Regions from separate parts of the Paenibacillus sp. cl130 genome, predicted to be linked through region 3. Evidence: riboswitches for the same ligand, from Rfam matches in the RefSeq annotation. Region 3 holds a riboswitch; each other region holds the start of a gene.
What was found. Region 3 has a riboswitch for thiamine pyrophosphate ahead of BM358_RS14950 (ABC transporter substrate-binding protein). Riboswitches for the same ligand answer to the same signal wherever they lie in the genome.
Positions count from the first base shown of each region.

Region 1: another riboswitch for thiamine pyrophosphate. It lies ahead of BM358_RS23030 (ECF transporter S component); the one in region 3 lies ahead of BM358_RS14950 (ABC transporter substrate-binding protein).
Region 2: another riboswitch for thiamine pyrophosphate. It lies ahead of BM358_RS12090 (thiamine phosphate synthase); the one in region 3 lies ahead of BM358_RS14950 (ABC transporter substrate-binding protein).

Region 1 covers NZ_FOYG01000010.1:140,820-147,474, reverse strand. The annotation lists gene BM358_RS23040 (energy-coupling factor transporter transmembrane component T family protein) at 1-432, opposite strand, end outside; gene BM358_RS23035 (ABC transporter ATP-binding protein) at 407-1,870, opposite strand; gene BM358_RS23030 (ECF transporter S component) at 1,870-2,466, opposite strand; TPP riboswitch at 2,715-2,826, opposite strand; gene BM358_RS23025 (TatD family hydrolase) at 2,870-3,667, opposite strand; gene BM358_RS23020 (polynucleotide kinase-phosphatase) at 3,688-6,297, opposite strand; gene BM358_RS23015 (3' terminal RNA ribose 2'-O-methyltransferase Hen1) at 6,294-6,655, opposite strand, start outside.
Region 2 covers NZ_FOYG01000003.1:665,052-671,706, reverse strand. The annotation lists gene BM358_RS12110 (hypothetical protein) at 1-183, shown strand, start outside; gene BM358_RS12105 (hypothetical protein) at 185-739, shown strand; gene BM358_RS12100 (hypothetical protein) at 726-1,715, shown strand; gene BM358_RS12095 (ABC-F family ATP-binding cassette domain-containing protein) at 1,899-3,452, shown strand; TPP riboswitch at 3,546-3,654, shown strand; gene BM358_RS12090 (thiamine phosphate synthase) at 3,919-4,512, shown strand; gene thiO (glycine oxidase ThiO) at 4,577-5,725, shown strand; gene thiS (sulfur carrier protein ThiS) at 5,722-5,925, shown strand; gene BM358_RS12075 (thiazole synthase) at 5,928-6,655, shown strand, end outside.
Region 3 covers NZ_FOYG01000005.1:52,213-58,867, forward strand. The annotation lists gene BM358_RS14925 (TatD family hydrolase) at 1-798, opposite strand, end outside; gene BM358_RS14930 (ABC transporter ATP-binding protein) at 791-1,741, opposite strand; gene BM358_RS14935 (ABC transporter permease) at 1,786-2,562, opposite strand; gene BM358_RS14940 (MTH1187 family thiamine-binding protein) at 2,559-2,852, opposite strand; gene BM358_RS26280 (hypothetical protein) at 3,095-3,277, shown strand; gene BM358_RS14950 (ABC transporter substrate-binding protein) at 3,285-4,328, opposite strand; TPP riboswitch at 4,520-4,629, opposite strand; gene BM358_RS14955 (pyridoxamine 5'-phosphate oxidase family protein) at 4,900-5,334, shown strand; gene BM358_RS14960 (bifunctional 2',3'-cyclic-nucleotide 2'-phosphodiesterase/3'-nucleotidase) at 5,554-6,655, shown strand, end outside.

The sequences.
Region 1 (6,655 bases), on a different contig from region 3:
CTTCGGAGAGAGCCTCCATTGCTGCATCAGTGAATAAAAAAGGTCCACTGGACGAGTCGTTAAACCAAACAGCAACCCTACCGCCGCCATACTCAGCGCACGAAAGCCCAGATGTATACCCCGATAAAAGCTTTCCTGCGTAATATGGATCAGGCCCCATGTCCACCAGGTCGTCACCCCTTTGCCGAACATCATCATGCCCGTTGAGGTTGAAATAAACACCAATATAAAGGGAGATCCATACAGCAGCAGCCGCTTCCATGGATGGCCTGACCAGACAAGCAGCAGCAGCATAGCACACGCAACATTAAACATGACATTCGGATCATGAATGACTATAACGACCACAAACAGTATGGAAAACATAACGAGCTTTAGGCCCGGATTCACACGATGCAGCCATGTTTTATGATGGGGAAAGGACAGGTTCATACTGGAGTTCCCCTTTCTGAATCCGCCATATATCGGTACAATATCGATGGACAATTTCCGGGTCATGCGTGACCATCACAATGGCCGTGCCTGCCGCTCTCAGCTGCTCCAACATATCCAGCATGACAAAGGTATTACGCGCATCCTGCCCAAAAGTCGGTTCATCCAGCAGCAGCACTTCCGGCTCACGGATCATAGCCGTAGCAATACTCAACCGCCTTTTTTGGCCCAATGAAAGCTGATACGGATGACGCTCGTCCAGCCGCTCCAGTCCGAACTGTACGAGCATCCGATCGACCCGTTCCCGGCACTGTTCAACGGTGAACAAGCTCTTGGGTAACGAATACTCTAGTTCCTTTCGTACGGTGTGTGCTACGAATTGCAGCTCGGGATTTTGAAACGCGAACCCGATACGCTCTGCCAGTTGTTCCGTACTGCCTGCCTCAATTCCGCGCACGCTATAACGTCCCTGTGTGCGAAGTAAGCGCATCATGGAGAGCAGCAGTGAGCTTTTGCCAGCCCCGTTTTCACCGACCACGCCAATCCAGTCGCCAGGCTTCACCTGCGCATGCTCCACATAAATCACTGAACTTAAACCGCGGAGGCCACTAAAATGTTCCAGCTCCAGCAAATCAATCCCTGTACCATTCCCCGTACCATTCTGCTGTGTCACTGATTCACTCCAACGCGGCGAAGACGATTCACTCCATACTCCCGGGTACCACACGCCATACTCGGACAATGCCTGCCGCTGCCCATGAAATACTTCTTCCGCCCTTCCATCCGCAATGATCTCCCCTTGAGCAGAAAGCACCACAATCCGGTCCACATCATGGACAATTTCATTAATTTTATGCTCCACGATCACCAGTGTCTGGTCTACCGAAATGTTTCGAATGGTATCCCACACCTGTGTAGTGCCTTCCTCGTCCAACAAAGCCGTGGGCTCATCCAGAAAAAGCACTTCTGGCTCCATAGCCAGCACAGACGCAATCGCCAGCCGCTGTTTCATTCCCTGTGACATGCTGCCAATGGGCATGTGTATATCATCCGTTGATAGACCAACCTGTATCAGCAGCTCGCGAATACGGGATCGCATCTGCTCACGAGGAACCTGATTATTTTCCAACACAAAAGCCAGTTCCTCGTCTGCATATGACATACAAAACTGCGTATCAGGATCTTGAAATACAATACCTGAGACACTTGGGATTACAGCAGCATCGCATTTCATAGGCACTTCTATCGTGCGTGGAATCAGACCGCTTAACACTTGGAGCAGCGTTGATTTACCGCATCCACTCGGTCCCAGCAACAGCAGCTTTTCCCCCTTGCGGACAGACAAAGACATATTGTGAAAAAGCAGCTCCTGCTCACCGGGGAATTTCAACCGAAGACGGGTGATCGAAGCCACCACATCTTCGGTTGCCTGGCTCATCAATCCAGCCCCTTATAATCTTGTTCCGTTGCGGGTCTCAAACTTCGCGTGACTCCGGTTACCTCCAATGCCCTAGCCAGATAGAACGCGAATACCCCGGCAATCACAATGCTGCCAATCATGCGAAAACCGATATACAAAACATAGTTCCAGGTCGAAAGCTGATCAATATACCCGTAGCTGAAGTCTAAAATCAGAGAAGCGACAGCCGCCCCGGCCGCAGCTAGCGAAGCAACCCACAGGTTTGCGTTCCGATACAGAAAAGCCGCAAAAAATAGCTCCGCTCCCAAGCCTTGCAGCAGGCCATAGTACAAAGTGGACATCCCCCATTCGCTTCCCAAAAAAGCACTGACCGTTGCCGCTGCCACCTCTGCCAAAATTGCAACACCCGGCTTGCGAATGATGAGATAAGCAAACGTGCCTGCCATAAACCACATGCCATACATCAGTTGCTCGGCGTGTAGACCGAATGGTTTCATCAAATCATAGGCAGGTCCCCATATTTTGTAGACTAACCCGAACACAACAGCGATCACAATCGTGACCAAAATATCAGTCAGCTTCAACCCTTTGGACGCTCTTACAGCAGTATTCATTATTGCGTGCTCCCCTTATCCTTATAATTGGCCTCTTGGCCATAAAAAAAAGCTTGTCTGGAGCTGAATCTCCAGGCAAGCTTTATGCGCAGTAAAAGGTGAAGCACCATACAAAACATCATTCGTCGATATGCCTTATATAACCAGTAGTCTAAGCTACTACACTGATACCAAGCCAAAGTCAGGGTCAAGGTAAAATGCTAGGACATACATTGTATCTATCGACAACCGCAAAACAAGCGGCATTCCTGTATAGTGTTCTTGGTTTCTCTACGCTGGCATTACCCAGATCAGATTTCACGGTCAGTGGCAAGGGCCACCCTCTCAGCCTGACTTTCTCAAGCTCCCGACAATGCTTTTTTAATTCACTATAATATATACCACATCTATGGCTTTGACAATCCTATAATCCGAAGAAACGTTTGGCTGTCTCCGTCGTGGCGATTTCGATCTCCATCATGCTTCGGCCTGTACATTCGGCTATCGTAGCAGCAATGTGAGCGAGATACATCGACTCATTACGCCCTTCTTTGGGCTTCACGGGCAAATTACGCGGGGTCAAAAATGGAGCATCCGTTTCAATCATCAGACGGTCCAAGGGAATATCTCTGACCAGTTCACGCAGATGTTTGCCACGCCGTTCGTCGCAAATCCAGCCGGTGATCCCGATATACAGTCCCATCTCTACATACGTATGCAATTCTTGTTCCGTGCCTGTAAAACAATGCACCACTGCTTTATCGACAAGCCCTTGATACTCCCGCAGCATAGCGGCAAAATCCTCATGTGCATCTCGTTCATGCAAAAATAACGGCATATTTAGCTCACCCGCCAGTTGGATTTGCTCGCCAAACCATCGGCGCTGCACATCACGCGGCGAAAAATCACGGTTATAGTCCAATCCGCATTCCCCTATGGATACGACCTGCGGCTGACTCGCCAGCTGACGGAGCTGCTGAACCGTCTCTGCGCTGCAGTCTTTGGCATCATGGGGATGCACGCCAGCTGTCGCATACAGCTTGCCCGGATAACGTGCTGCATACTGAGAAGCCTCCCGACTGCTGCGGACACTGGTCCCGGTAATAATCAGGGGTGAAATCCCTACAGCTGCGGCTCTCTCTACCACCTGTTCCCGATCCGCATGAAACGAACGGTGCATCAAGTTCACGCCAATATCAATTAACGGTGTACCCCTTTCCATCTCAATCCCTCCTTCGCAAACTACAATCTCGGATCAATCGGCTCCGATTCCAGAGATAGCGCGGCAAGGACGCATTCATGAATACGATCTACCGTATCCTTGCGGACAAAACGTTCCACGCCTTCCATACCAAGCGCTCCTTCCATCAGGGCATGACGCTCCTTTTTGTTCGTTCGACGCTGCTTCAGACGCTTTAAATTCTCAGGGGCAAGATAATCCATACCGTAAATGATGTGCAAATACTTCCGGCCTCTCACCTTGATTGCAGGCTGAATCATCTTGTCCCGATTTTTCATCAAAAAGCGTTCCGGCTTGATCACAATCCCTTCATGACCATCCTCTGTCATCTCGTTCCACCAGCGAATGACCTCTTCCTCGCTTGCTTCGTCCGTGATCACGCGATACTCTGTCTCCATAAACAGGGAAGACAGCCCAGCCAGCTCCCGGTTTTGCTCCATATGCCAAATATGAGAATGGTCGAAAAAAGTCTTTCCGCTGTGTGCCAGTGTATGGAACGGTGCAATACGAATTTCATCCAGACCGTCCACATCCCAGCAATATTTTTGAAAATCCTCTTGAAACGTTACGGCATTCGCGTACTTCTGTTCCATTTCCTCCAACCAGTCTCCAACCTCTCGACCTGCAACCTTCGCCTGCTTCAGCTTGTCTACCAGCTTACTGCGATCCAGCAGGGCTGCCTCCCCCACATGCGCATACTGTGCAGCAATCAGTTCCCTAGCCTTGAGATTCCACGGTACAATTTCCGCATCCAGCAATACAAAATCCGTCTGGTTCCGTTCAAAATATCCAGCAGTCCGTAGATCCACATTCAGCTTCTCCACCACTTGCTTCCCAAGGCTTTGTTCAAAGAAAGCTCTCCCACTCCGACTGTAGATCGCGCCCAATGTCGGGTAGCCTACATATTGAACAGCGGCCTGTTCGTTTTTGAATAACAGTAGAATAGCTCGGCTACCCATATGTTTTTTCTCGGCCACCATCGTTTGTACTCCTTGTCCTCGATAATAAGCTAGCGCCTCACGTGGATGCTCCAGATATCCTTCCTCTGCAGACACCGCTGGAGCAGGGCTCATCGTCGGTGGAATATACACCAGCTCCTCCATGGGTACAGTCACATGTGACACGGTATCTATAGCGGATTTGATCCATTCTCCTTGTACGCGCACTTCGCCATACGATTCCGTCAACACACTGTAACCAGCGATTAGCTTGCGTAAATTCGGCGGGGAAAACCGTTTTCTCTGCCACCGGACAAGTGGGCTATCTGGATCATTCGCATAATTCTCATGTGCCGGAACGCTGACAAATTCCTTTTCCGGATAACGATAAGCGGTCAGCATCCCGCCAAATACCACACCCTGATCAATATTCACCGTCTGGTTCACAAGGGTAGGTTGCGGTCTCGGATCATGTCCCCATACTACTATTTCTCCCGATTCATGGTCTACGAACCAATCCTTGCGGATCGGTGTTCCGTTCGCATCCTGTCCTTCCGTATCTCCATAGCGGCAATAATCAGAAATACGTGCCGACTGTTTGCCAATAAAATGATCCTTAATCCCGGCATGAGCCACGACCACGTGTCGCAATCCATTTCTGCCAAAAATAAGATGAGAGGGTGCATGTAGCAGAAAATCTCTCAACTCGCTTCTAAGCTGTTCCGCCGCTGTCTTGCCCGCTTTTTGTTCATATTGGGCCAGTTCCTCTGCAAATCGTTCATCGCCATGACTGAGAGTCACCTTTCTCCCATCGAGGTAACGGCCGATTTTCCAGCCATGATTGCTGTCAATCATATACGCTAGTCCGGCATCCACGTGCTTTTTCCAGAACTGCACCGCTTGTAACGATTCTGGGCCACGGCTCATCACATCCCCGACAGATACTAGTCTTCTACCATCTGGATGATGGTATAGTCCTTCCGTATCTTCCGTATATCCTAGCCGCTCTATCACTTCCAGCATCTCACGGTAGCACCCATGGATATCACCAATGATGTCAATACCTGAGCCAATCTCATGAAACAGTGGCTGCACACGGCGAACAAAGTTCATTTCTTCTACATCCTTAAGAACATAGCAAGCGTTAAAGCCTTCCTCACGGATACCACGCAGGTTCCGCTTTAACAGCTGTGCCTGCTGCTTGACCCGTTGGCGGCCACGCGGATGCTCCCTGCCTAAATCACGTTCCAGCAGCACAGATTCGGGTACATCCAGTACCAAGGCCATAACAGGAACGTGCGCCTTGGCTGCCAGCTGTACATATTTCTGGCGATCCTCAGCGTACAAATGAGTGGCATCCACAACCGTTAGCTTATTCAAGCGACAGCGCATAGCCAGAATCGTATCCATCGCCTCAAACGCCTTGGCTGACATTTGCTGATACTCATAGAACAGTACGTCCGATTCCAGCCTTGGAAGTCCACTCCAGTCTATAAATTCCGTATCTCCGACCAGCTTGCGAAAATGATCCGAGGATACCACTTCTGTCTCCAGTAGAATCCCTTCGCACACCAGCCTGTCCAATAATGTGGTTTTGCCACTGTTGGAGGCCCCCACCAACACAACCAGTCCAGCATGCGGTAAATGAATCGTACGTTTGGATGAATTGCTCATGCTTCCTTCTGCTCCTTTCTGCGCGTAAATATAGCCATTTGGGTCGGTTGTCCAAAGCCTTCGATCTCTTCTCCGATCCCCTTCAGCGCTATCAAATAAGGAGCTTCCTCAATCCACTGCTCACATTGTTCCTGAAACTCGCTTCTATTCCATTCAAAACGGTGATCGCCATGCCGCAGCTCTTGCTGGTTCATACGATATACCTCATTATATTCACGATTGGGAGTCGTCACGATCAGCACATTTGGCTGATACTCCGTCACAATCGTCTTCATCACCCGGTTCAGACGATGCTCGTCCACGTGCTCAATGACCTCACATAGGATCATCACATCTTTGCCCCGCAATTGTTCATCAT
Region 2 (6,655 bases), on a different contig from region 3:
CGCGTGAACTTACAGGAGGGGATTTCGATTCATGTCGACGGGACAGAGTACGATGCGTATTCTGAACCGTTTGAGCCTGATGTATCGACCTTAGATGCTTCTTCTTTATATTCCATATACCCACAGCGTAATGGGAATGGGGACATAACATCTGTACGTTTTGAGAAATTGGGGGAGGAATGAAGTGGTTCAAACAATATCCAAGCTGTTGGGGGCGCTGATCGCTGTATTGCTTTTGTACATCGTACCCGCAGCTCAAGCTGCTGAACGGCAGGAAGATATATCCGGGTTAAATACATATCATTCAACTGTACGTTTTGTTGATATGGTAAGAACCAAAGGTTACATTACACCGACGATGTATAACGATTTTATGCGTGATCTGGAATTGACAGGCAATATCTACAAAGTTGACTTGGAGCATATGCACAAAAAGTATGTACCGGACTATGCAGATGCCGCGAAGCCAGACAGTTTTCTGGGCAATTATGAAACTGTATATGATGGGTACTATAATCCGCAAATCTTACCTGTACTGTTTCCTGACAATCAGCAGCCAAAATCAGATCAGCCACGTCGGTATACCTTGATGGCCGGGGATTATTTTACGGTCCGGCTACATAATACGAATCGGACTCCTGCGGACTTGTATAAATCATGGCTTCTCGGTGGGGCAGATAGCGGAAAGCCGGCAGTTACAGCTTCTTACGGGGGCATGGTTCTGAATGAAGATTACTGATTTTGCAGTCATATTTATACTTTTGTTTTTGCCCTTTGGTGTAGTTAGTGACTTACGGGTCCAGAATCAGCGTGAAGTGCAGCAGCTAGAAATGAAATATACGTCGGCTCTCCGTACCGCAGTTCAGGATGCAGGGGTTATGCTCTCACAGAATGAACGTCAAGAACGCGAGGCCGGATACGGATCGGATAAGTTTTTTCGTGTAGATAAAGAAGCAGCGCTGCACACGTTCCTGCACACCCTTTTTCTTAATGTAGGCATTGATGGGGATATAGTAGCACAACGTGCATTATTGGATTACATACCAGCCATTGTAATTCTAGATTATGACGGTTATTATGCGTTCACTTCAGAAGCCTATACCGACGAGCATGGACAAGCTGCCATAGGTCCCAAATGGAGCGAAAAAAAGCCATATGCCTATGTTGATTCAGTAGACAACAGTGTGGGGTTCACCTTGGATAATTATGTGCACGCATATGATGCGCGGAATCACAGGTGGGTGGAGGGCTTTCAAAAGGAACTTCAGGACCAGACCCCTATATCTTTACTGAATAATTCAGAAACTTTTGAGCAAATACGTCGTTCCACCATCGTTCGCAGCGTCCAAGAGGACCTGGCGCGAATTATTAATGTCCATAACGAAAAAGCTGCACGTAACGGCATAACTTATACGTTCACGCTACCGCTCATTCCGCAAGAGGAGTGGTACAACACAGTAGATGATGTGGGTCTGATCGCGTTTATCCAAGGCATTCCGGTCGGAGACAGGTATTACAATAACTATGGATTTGGTGGTGGGAGAGTCGTTAGAAAGCAAGACATTATAGGCGGCATAGAACCAGATACTGGGATGAAATATTTTTATAGAGATTCATGTCCAGCTCCCTTTAAAGCGAGTGAACGTTTTGCGGATGAAAAATCTGCAGCAGCTGCGGGATACTTTGAGTACAAATGTTATAATGGCTTAAAATAATCACCTTCATGGGTGGTTTTTCTTTTTTTAGGCAGATCCATATCAAAAACCTTAAAAATCGCTGTTTTCCATATTCCGATATGGTTGCAGAATGTGCTACAATAAAGCTTTGAAAGAAACGAAATGCATATGAAATAAGAACAGTCGGCAGCGCCGATGACAATAAGGAGCCAAAAACAGCTTATGAGTTTATTGACTGTAGAAAATGTATCTCACAACTTTGGGGACCGCGCATTATTTAAAAATGTTTCCTTTCGATTGCTTGCGGGGGAACGTGTAGGTTTGGTAGGAGCTAACGGTGTCGGTAAATCGACACTCATGAACATTCTGACTGGAAAATTGCTTAAGGATGAGGGTAAAGTGGAATGGACTCCACGTGTACGTTACGGCTATCTGGATCAGCATACCAAGCTGACACCGGGCAAAACGGTACGTGATGTTTTGAAAGACGCTTTTCTTCCTTTGTTGGAATTGGAAAAGGAAATGATGCAGATTACTGACAAGATGGGGGATGCTTCTCCTGAAGAGTTGGAAGTGCTGCTGGAACAGATGGGTGAAATTCAGGAGCAACTGGATATGGGGGATTTTTACCTCATTGATGTGAAGGTTGAAGAAATGGCGAATGGACTAGGTCTGTCGGCCATAGGACTGGATCGGGATGTATCTGCACTTAGCGGTGGGCAACGGACAAAGGTGCTTCTTGCTAAGTTGCTGTTGGAAAAGCCAAATGTCCTGCTGCTGGATGAGCCCACCAACTATTTGGATGTAGAGCATATTGAATGGCTTACGCGCTATTTGAAGGATTATCCCTATGCTTTTATTCTTATTTCACATGATACTGAGTTTATGAACCAGGTCGTTAATGTTATTTACCATCTTGAATTTGCCAAGATGACCCGTTATTCAGCTAACTATGAAAAGTTTCTTGAAATGGCGGATCTGAACAAAGCTCAGCATATTGATGCTTATGAGAAGCAACAGGACTTTATTAAGAAACAGGAAGATTTTATTCAGCGTAATAAAGCGCGTGCCTCTACATCAGGCCGAGCAAAGAGCCGTGAAAAGCAACTTGATCGGATCGAACGTATAGATAAGCCTGAAGAAGCTGCGAAGCCAACCTTTCAATTCAAAGAAGCACGTGCAAGCGGAAAGACGGTATTTGAGGGTATTGATTTTGAGATTGGTTATACGCATGCCCTTTTGCCTAAAATGTCCATGACGATTGAACGTGGCGAAAAGATTGCTATTGTTGGCTACAACGGTGTCGGTAAATCGACATTGCTCAAAACCATATTGGGAAAAATACCGCCAATCAGTGGAAAAACCTATCAAGGTGATTTTTTGCAGCCCGCTTATTTTGAGCAGGAAGTAAAGGCGGAGAAAATTACACCGATTGACGATGTGTGGAATGAATTCCCACATTTGAACCAGCATGAAGTACGAGCGCATTTGGCGCGTTGCGGTTTAAAGAATGAGCATATCACGCGTCCGCTATCTGCGCTCAGTGGTGGAGAACAGGCTAAAGTCCGTCTTTGCAAACTGTTAATGCGTGAAAGCAACTGGGTACTGTTCGATGAGCCTACCAACCACTTGGATGTTAAAGCTAAGGATGAGCTGAAACGTGCCTTGAAGGAATACAAAGGGACCGTATTGCTTGTATCTCACGAACCGGACTTTTACGAGGATTGGGTAACCAAAACGTGGAATGTGGAAGAGTGGTCAAGTAAAGTTAACTAACATCAACTAAATCCAATTCTGCATATTTCACACGAAGTGGGGTTTGCAGAATTAGGAAAATATGCTAAGCTATCTTTAGCTTATACAATAAAATAGTCACACTAGGGGAGCCGCCCATGCGGCTGAGACGGAATAAATGGATTTCGGACCCTTTGCACCTGATCTGGGTTATGCCAGCGTAGGGAAGTGAGCACCGTACAAACAAGGCAACACCATCTTATTTTTGTTTGTGCGTGGGACGATACACGTATACGGATATCATGGTCCGTTCGATTATTGGACGTTCGTTAAACCACTTCCTTGGGGAAGTGGTTTTTTTGCGTTTCGTTCATTTTAAGTTGTTCGAGCTTCCGTAGACAATTCACATACAATCCCCTTTCATTTCTGCTGGTAGACGTGGCTGACTAAGCTTAGATCCTTTAGTCCAATGTGAGGTGAAGACAAAATCGAATTACACGCAATTTCGATGGAAAAGGGCACTTTTGCACAAGCAGCCCAAGTGGCTGCTGTGATTTGTCCGTATGTTCATTATGTACACGCACGTTTAAAACAGAATGGTGCCTCTGCATTGCTATCTTTGACTCGCAGCATGGTGGAGCAGGGAGTTCCTTTGCAACAAATTGTAGTAAATGATCGTGTGGATGTAGCTTTACTTACTTTGGTTGGAGCCGTCCAGCTACCAGCTAATGGATTACCTGTAGCGGATGTGAAAAGCCTACTTCCAAAGGGTACACGCTGTGGAGTATCTGTGCATTCCTTGAAGGAGGCGCAGACTGCCGAGCGGGTAGGAGCGGACTATGTACTTTATGGTCACATATATGAGACCCATTGTAAGCCCGGTATTGTACCACGGGGTTTAGCTCAGCTTGAACATATTTGCAGGCTGTCGAACATTCCGGTGATCGCGCTGGGCGGCATACAACCGCACCATATCCCGGAGCTTTATAAGGCTGGAGCAAGCGGAATTGCGGTGATGTCTGGTATATGGGAGGCTGAGTCGCCCGTTGCAGCTGCGCTGGAATATAGGCGAATGGCAGATCTTGTAGTTCACGACCTGTAGCGAGAAAACGAGAGTAGAGGCAAGCTGAAAGCAGAATGGTTTATGGAGAGGAGACACGGAACAAATGCCAAAGATACACATAGAGGCAAGAGCGATAGGACACGCTGAATGCTTGGTCATAGGTGGAGGTGTCATCGGCAGTTCCATTGCTTATCATGTGGCCAAGGAGGGAAGAAGTACGATCATGCTGGAACGATTGATCCCGGGTGAGGGAGCCTCAGGAGCAGCGGTTGGAATGCTGGCAGCGGAAAGTGAAGAGTTCACCGACTCTGAGCTGGCACGGTTTGCTCGCATAAGTCGAGACGCATTCCCTGAGCTTGTCTGTGATCTGGAGCGTTTGTCAGGTATTTCGGTGGAATTCCGTACAGAAGGATTTGTGACTCCTTTCCGTACGGAAACTGAAGGCCAAAAACGCTGGAAAGCTGCTAAAACGCGAGAGGATGATTGTCCTATCTGGTGGGATGCGAAGGAATTGGCCCGACGAATTCCAGGTTTGGATGAACAAGCGATCGGGGCAATATATCGTTCAAAAGAGACACAAGTGGCTCCTGTCCAGCTTTGCCGTGCTTATGCAGGTGCTGCTGCGGTGCTGGGGGCAACGGTATGGTCTGGTACACAGGCAGAGCAACTGGTCATACAGAATGGTCGAGTTTGCGGTGTTCGAACAGATAGTGGCTTTTTTTCCTGCGATCAGGTCATTATTGCTGGAGGCTTGGATAGCATGAAATTGCTAGCGCAGGTTGGATTTGAATATCCACTTTATCCGGTCAAGGGCGAAGCGGTAGCGGTCTCCTTGAAGGATCACCCGTTAGAATACACCATTTATGCTGATGATATTTACCTCGTGCCTAAACAGAATAACGAGCTTTGGATTGGGGCAACGAGCCTTCCGCATCAATATGACGAAGAGGTGACCGTAGGAGGCTTGGAGGGGTTGCTGGCACGTGCCTCTGCTTGGCTGCCGCGCGTCCGTGAAGCTTCTTTTATACGCACTTGGGCGGGCTTACGTCCGCAGGCCGCATCAGGTCATCCTTTTATAGGCACTGTCCCTGGGGTCGAGGGCGTATATGCTGCCGTCGGGCATTATCGCAACGGTGTCCTGCTGAGTGATGCTACCGGGCGTGCGCTGGCAGCTATGCTTAATGGGGCTGGTGCGGCTGAACTTGGGATAAGTAGATTTTCTTCTGAGCTCCTCAAGAAGGAAAGCTTATGAAGCTGACGATTAACGGCCAGAGCCTGACCTTTTCTAATCGAATCACTCATGTGGATCAATTGCTACATGAGCTTGATGTAAAGGTGAAAACCGTAGTGGTAGAGCTGAATCGGCGTATATTGACCCGTGAAGATCATGATGAAGCGGTACTGAAGGATGGAGATTGCCTAGAGATTGTACATTTTGTGGGAGGCGGTTGATCATGTTAACCATTGGAAAAGCATCTTTTACCTCAAGGTTGTTGTTGGGAACAGGAAAATTCTCTGATCTAGATATCCAATCCCAAGCCGTAGAGGCTGCTGAGACGGAAATATTGACGTTTGCTGTACGGAGATTGAACTTGGAGGAACGGGATAAGCAGCATTTTCTCGATATGCTGGATTTGAGCCGGTATACACTTCTTCCCAACACAGCAGGGGCTACAACAGCAGAGGAGGCCATTCGTATTGCCCAATTGGCAAAAGCCTCCGGCTTGTGCGATATGATTAAGGTGGAAGTCATTGGGGATAGCAAGACACTGCTGCCTGACCCTTTTGAAACGTTGAAGGCTAGTGAAAAGCTGTTAGAAGAAGGCTTTATCGTGCTGCCCTACATATCGGACGATGTGATTCTAGCCAAGAGGCTACAAGAGCTTGGAGTACACGCCGTTATGCCTGGAGCTTCACCGATTGGTACAGGACATGGTTTGCTCAATCCGTTTTCATTAGAGCTAATTATTGAACAGGCGGAGGTTCCGGTTATTGTCGATGCGGGTATTCGCTCACCCGGTGACGCGGCAATGGCGATGCAGTTGGGGGCAGATGCTGTTTTGTTGAACACAGCCGTATCAGGAGCGAAGAACCCAGTAAAAATGGCTGAGGCCATGAAACTGGCTGTTCGTGCTGGAAGATATGGTTTTGAGGCGGGGATGATTCCTGTAAAACGTTACGC
Region 3 (6,655 bases):
CAGCTTGCTGTACGCACGAATGACGTCGGCAGTCATCCGGGGATGTGTCTCTTGTCCAGTAAAAGGTCCCTCGAACGGCCAAGGACCATCTGTCTCTGCCATGATCTGATCAGACGGATACTGTCTTGCCAAACTGCGGATCTCTTCTTCGTACAGGAGATCCGGTGTGAAGGAGACATAATAGCCGTTCCGGGCCATACGTTCGGTCGTGGCGGCAGAGCCCTTGAACCAGTGAAAATGCGCCTGTGTGACGCCATGACGTTCCAAAAGGTCACAGGCGATGTCTGCGTCCTCATAAACGGCGTGCAGGACAATGGGCTTGTTATGCTTGCTTGCAAACTGGATAAAGCGCTCTAGTAGCACTATGTAGGGAGCGAGGTCAAAAGGTGAACCGCTCTGTGAGGCTTCCAGCCGATTGTAATAGGGCAAGCCGACTTCACCCACGGCGACCATCTGCTGTACATGTTCGTCCATCCAGTTGAACAAGAGTTCAAGCTCAGCTTGCGGTGGAAGAGCCTGTTCGGGATGAAAGCCAAAGGCTGGTCGTACCAGCCCGGGGTAACGCTTGGCTAACTGCAGATTGGCTCGGCTGGAGCCCAGATGCATCGACACGGCTATCACGGCTGGGACGCTGCTATTGGCAAGTGAAGCGAGCAATAATTCCTGTTGTTCGGGCGGGTAGCTGTCTACATGAATATGCGCGTCGATCAATGGAGCGGGTCCAATTGCGGTCAAATCCAAGCCTGGCTTTGTTTGGCTGTTCCATTTCAATGCACATCGAACTTTTACGTCACTCATGTCGATTCAATCCATCTTCCGGGATATTCTTGTGGACGCTCTGAGCATTGTCCATGTCGCCGTCCAGTTTATGTTTTTCCTCGCGCATCCAGCTGGTCATGGTCCGCTTCCATTCAATAAAGAGCGGATCGAGGGTGATTTCTTCCCTACGCGGGCGGGGAAAAGGGACATCTACGACATGCACCACTGAAGCAGGTCGCGCCGACAGCACATAGATGCGGTCGGAGAGCAGCAACGCTTCTTCAATGCTGTGGGTAATAAACAGCACAGAACGACGGTTCTTTTCCCACATCCGTAATAACCATTGCTGCATGTCTGCACGTGTCAGCGCATCGAGTGCGCTGAACGGCTCATCCAGCAGCATTAATTCCTGTGGGCTGAGCAGTGCGCGAAGAAAGGCTGCGCGCTGTTGCATTCCACCAGACAGCGTATGTGGATACGCCTTGGCGAATTTACCAAGTCCAACCTGTTCGAGCCATTGCAAGGCTTCTTTGCGACGCTCGCGTTCACTGGCGTACTGAGGGGGTACTGCTGTATTTTTACGTGGAGCATTTTCCTGCCCAAGCAGTACGTTGTCCAGCGTGGTACGCCACGGGAAAAGGGCGGGCTGCTGCGGCATATAGCTGATATGCCCACGTTCACCAGTCATGTCCCGTCCGTGCATACGGATACGTCCCTGCTGTGGTTTGAGTAGCCCGCCGATGATGTGAAACAGCGTGCTTTTGCCGCTGCCTGACGGACCGATGAGGGAAACGAATTCTCCTGGCTTGACTGTGAGGGATACATCCTGCAGTACGGGCAGTAGGCTTCGCTTTTCGCGGAAGGCGAGGCTGATCCCGTCCAATTCTAAAGCAGGAGGAGCAGTTGATCGTCTCTGCTGTTCCCCGGTTCGTTGTTCATTAGCCACGTTGTATGATGATAAGTCAGTCGGATGCAGACTCATACGCGCCACGTCCTTTCTTTGCTGTATGTAATTCAAGGAGGAAGCTACTCTCGATCGGGTTTCCAGCGAACCAGCCATTTCTCCAGTAGTAAAATAACCACAAACATGAGTAAGCTGAGTGCAACAATAATGCCGATGGCGGCAAAAATGAGGTCCGTGCGATAGGCTGATTTTTGCAGCAGCATATAATATCCAATTCCTTCACTAGCTCCGATCCATTCCGCAATGATCGCACCCATCACACTATAGGTAGCAGCAATTTTAACGCCAGAAAAGACTTGCGGCAGGGAATGTGGCAGCTCCAGCTTCATAAAAATAGCCATGCGGCTTGCACCCGACATCTGCATATAGTTCATCATCGTACGGTCTGTTCGAGTCAGCCCGTCCATGGCCGCTACAGCCACGGGAAAAAAGCATACTAGGGTAATGACCATCAGCTTGGGCAGCACGCCAAAACCAAACCACACCATGAGCAGCGGTCCCAGGGCGATGATTGGAATGTTTTGGCTCAGAATAAGCAGCGGATACAGGGCGGATTTGAGAAAAGGGATTGTATGAAGAACGATGGCGATCAACAGTCCCGTTGCTGTCCCTATCGCGAATCCCGCAAGTGTCAGACGAATCGTAGCCCATGTATGGGCACCAAGCAGCGCCGTCTGGGCCATGCCCTCTTGTACGATGAGGGATGGAGCAGGCAGCAGCCAGGATTCAACATGCAAATAGGAAACCGCCCCCTGCCAGGCCGCTAAAAAGAAGAGGACCGCCACAAAGGGCGGCCATACGCTTTTCCACCAGGATGCGTTCTTGCCTTTCGGATTCATGGGCGATATTTCTCGGTCAGCTTGTTCATGCTGATGCCTTGTAGGTTATGTGCGATTTTGATCTGTGAAATGACGCTGGGACTGCCCGCTTCCGTCAAAGCCTCGTGCATTTCTTTAACCACTTTCAGCAACTCGTCGAGCTCGCCCTCCATGGTCGTATCCAATGGATTCACCTGATGTTTGACACCGGAGCGCTGAATGACCTCGATCGCCTTATCTACATACGTGTAAGAGTCCTCGTTATTAGGAGTTTTAGGGATTACTTGAATACTGAGCAGTGTGTTAGCCATGCAAATTCACCTGTCCTTTATTTGGAGTGTTATTAAAAAAATATGGTGGTTTAAGGCGGGGAGACCGCTTCGCGTTTCATTTGATCTTACGATCGCTGCGCTTCTCCAGATTCAAATGAACCACTACGCTGCCAACCGCCTTAAAAACACCCTATTTTTAAAGCTGGTTTGTGTGGCATTTTTAACACACAAGCGCACCTACTTAGCGCTTAGATAATATGAGAAACTAAAGAATAAACCAAGTGGAACGAGAACGAAGTGGGCGGAATGGTGCTGTACAAGCGTTAGCGTTCGCCTTTGTACCCAGATTTCAACCTCTGGATATTCATAAAAGAAATCTGGGTACAACAGCGATGGGAAGCACCATCCGACTGCGTAGTGGCGCTTCGTTCACTTCTCTAGTTCAGTCTTATTTAGCGTTTTAACAAATGATCAACGCTTGGGCAGGAAACCGTTTGTGAAGGCTTTATCGACTTCCAAAGGCTTGCTGAGCAGCTTGCGTTCGTACATCCAGTCCGAATAGTTTTGCCATACCTCCGGTTTTTGCACACCCCATTGCGCGGCATCGTCCTGATAACGCGGGCTTAGCCATTTTTGGCTGGCAAGTACCAGTTTTTTATCCAGCTCCGGTACAGCTTTGCTTAAGATGTCTGCGGCTTCTTCCGGATGAGCGATAGTGTATTCATAGCCTTGTGCGGTAGCGTCCATGAACGCTTTGACCAGCTCGGGATCATTTTTTATTGTCTGTTCGTTGCTCACAATTACAGGTGTATAGTAATCGAGGCTTTTGGAATAATCTTTTACATACAGCATATCCAATGGCTCACCTCGAAGCTGGGCCTCGATTCCGGTCCATGCGTAGAAAATCCAGGCAAAGTCGATATCCCGCTTCACGGCTGTAAAATAGTCTGCATTGCCCATGTTGATGATCTTCACTTTGCTCACATCGCCTTTGTCTGAATCCATGATGGATTTCATGACCGCTTCTTCTACGGGAGAGCCCCAACCGCCGTATTTTTTACCTTCAAAATCTTTCGGGCTCTTAATTCCACGATCTACCGGGGCTGCGAAGCCTGAGGTATTATGCTGAATCACCGCAGCGATGGATACAAGCGGCACGCCTTGCGTACGAGCCTGTGTGACGCCTTCTTGGTAGCTGATACCAAAAGGTGCAGCATTAGAAGCAACCATTTGATCAGCTCCGCCTGAGCCAGGTTGAACAATTTGGACATTCAAACCCGCTTTTTCGTAAAATCCTTTGTCCTTAGCGACATAGAGTCCCGTATGATTCGTATTGGGTGTCCAGTCGAGCACGACTTTAACATCTTTGAGCCCCTTTGCCGGAGTAGACGTTTGAGTGTCGGTAGCGGGAGCCGCTTCTTGGGATGTGGGGGGACTTCCACCGCAAGCGGTCAGGGTCAGGGCCATGAGCCACAGACTGATCAGTCCCAGGCTTAATATTTTCATGCGCTTCATCGTTGTGTTCTCTCCTTTAATTACCCGTTATCCGTCCAATCAGACAGCTTAAGTTCCCCATTTTCTAAAAATAACATCTGCCGGATGCGATCTTTCCAACAACTTAATCTTCAACAAAAAAAGCGCCCCGAGTTTCCGGGACGCTTGCGCTTGTATATACCAAAGTAAGGGATGGTCCTATGTAAAAAAGGCACATCTTGCTTAAGCATTCCTACGCTGGCATTACCCAGATCAGGTTGTAAGGGTCAGTGTCTTGGGACACACTCTCAGCCGGCCGATTCCAGCACCCCTGGCATTGTATGGTTTAATGGGTTCATTTATTCGGGTTTACTACGACGATTATATGCCTTGAATGCGGGTCTGTCCAGCATGAAGGGAGAGATGACGGTTCATTTGCCGAACCACAGGGTACACTTTTACTGTGAGCTTTGATCTGAAAATGAGCATGAATCAATTCGATTCGATCCGGTCATGTTATTTTCAGAACAGCTACGCAGGTAGGTTCAGATGGGCTGGTGCCCAATGGCGTGGCCGTAGAGAATTCAAATTCGTGAAAAGGAGTTGTTGTACTGTGGGTAAAACGGAAACATTGGATCGCAACCAACTGGAACAAGCCATTGTGAAGGCTTTGGATAACAACAAATTTTGCTCGTTAGGTACGGTAGAGGGTGGCAAACCGAAAGTACGCTATATGGCCCTTTTTAACGATGGAATGAACATTCATCTGGCGACAGATCGCAAAACTCATAAAGTGGATGAGCTAAAGGACAATCCGAATGCTTATCTGCTGCTGGGTTATGAAGTTGGCGGTACGAAGGAAGTCGTAGAAGTGGAGGCTACCGTCCAGATCACAGCTGATGAGGGGCTGCGCAAACAAGTGTGGAACGATTCCTTGAAGGAATGGTTTTCCGGACCGGATGATCCCGATTATGTCATTCTGGACGTGAATCCGACACGCATTGAGTATGTGGGTCAGCAAACTGAGCGCCAAGTGTGGAATAAATAATAAGAATATAAATGGACAAACCAGTAAATCTCCGAGTTTTTTAGGAGGTTTGCTGGTTTTTATTTTTGAGAAAATTAATTATTTTTTCATAAATAATTTAAGTAAATGACTACTCTTTTATCTGGCGTTGGATTAAAATAGAAATGGTGGGTTCAAGGCTTACATATATGTGCAAAAGTATGTATATGAGGCATACACCTTAATGAGGAGGGGTATATTTTGTTATTTCGTAAAAATTGGTTTAAAGGGTTTACAGCAGCAGTTGTGGCTTGTAGCATGCTGGTGTTTTCGGCCGCTCCATCCTGGGCAGCTAGCGATTCTCGCGATAGCGCTACGGTGAATTTGCGGATCATGGAAACAACGGATATTCATGCGTCGCTGATGAACTATGATTACTATTCAGACAAAGAAACCAACGAATATGGCTTGATTAGCACAGCTGGTTTGATCCAACAGGCGCGTAGTGAAACAAGAAACAGCATGCTGTTCGATAACGGTGATTTGTTACAGGGCAATCCATTAGGCGATTATATGGCCAGAAACAAAACCTATGAAAAAGAAGGCGGTGTCCATCCAGTCTACAAGATGATGAACTTGATGGGCTATGATGCGGCGACAGTGGGTAACCACGAATTCAACTACGGTCTCGATTTTCTGGAGAAATCGCTCAAGGGAGCCGATTTTCCTTACGTAAATGCGAATGTTTATGTTGACAAGGGGGGGCAAGCTACTAAAAATTATTTTACCCCTTATCGAATTCTTGATAAAACGGTAACGGACGAGAAGGGCCAAGAGCACATCCTTAGAGTGGGCGTCATCGGTTTGGTCACACCACAAATTATGCAGTGGGATGAAGCCAATTTGAAGGATAAAGTCGTTACGAAGGATATTGTGGAAACGGCGAAAAAGTTTATTCCTCAAATGAAGACGGAAGGTGCTGACATTATTGTCGTGCTTGCGCACACAGGTTATGAGGATGTGCCGCAAACGCCAATGATGGAGAATGCCGTTAAATATTTAAGCCAGGTGGACGGAATTAACGCTATTCTGTTTGGGCATGCTCATAAATCTTTCCCCGGCCCTGATTTTAAAGAAATGAAGGGTGTAGATCTAGATAAAGGAACCATTAACGGTGTACCGGCTGTGGAGGCTTCCTCATGGGGCAAGGAGCTGGGGATTATTGACCTGAGCCTGGAAAAGAGAAACCGCGAGTGGAACGTAACTAACTCTCAGTCTGAAGTACGTCCGGTTGTGAGTACCACTAACCAGGCTGTGCAGTTTACTCCTGACTACAAACTGACAGATTCGATCAAGGAAGAGC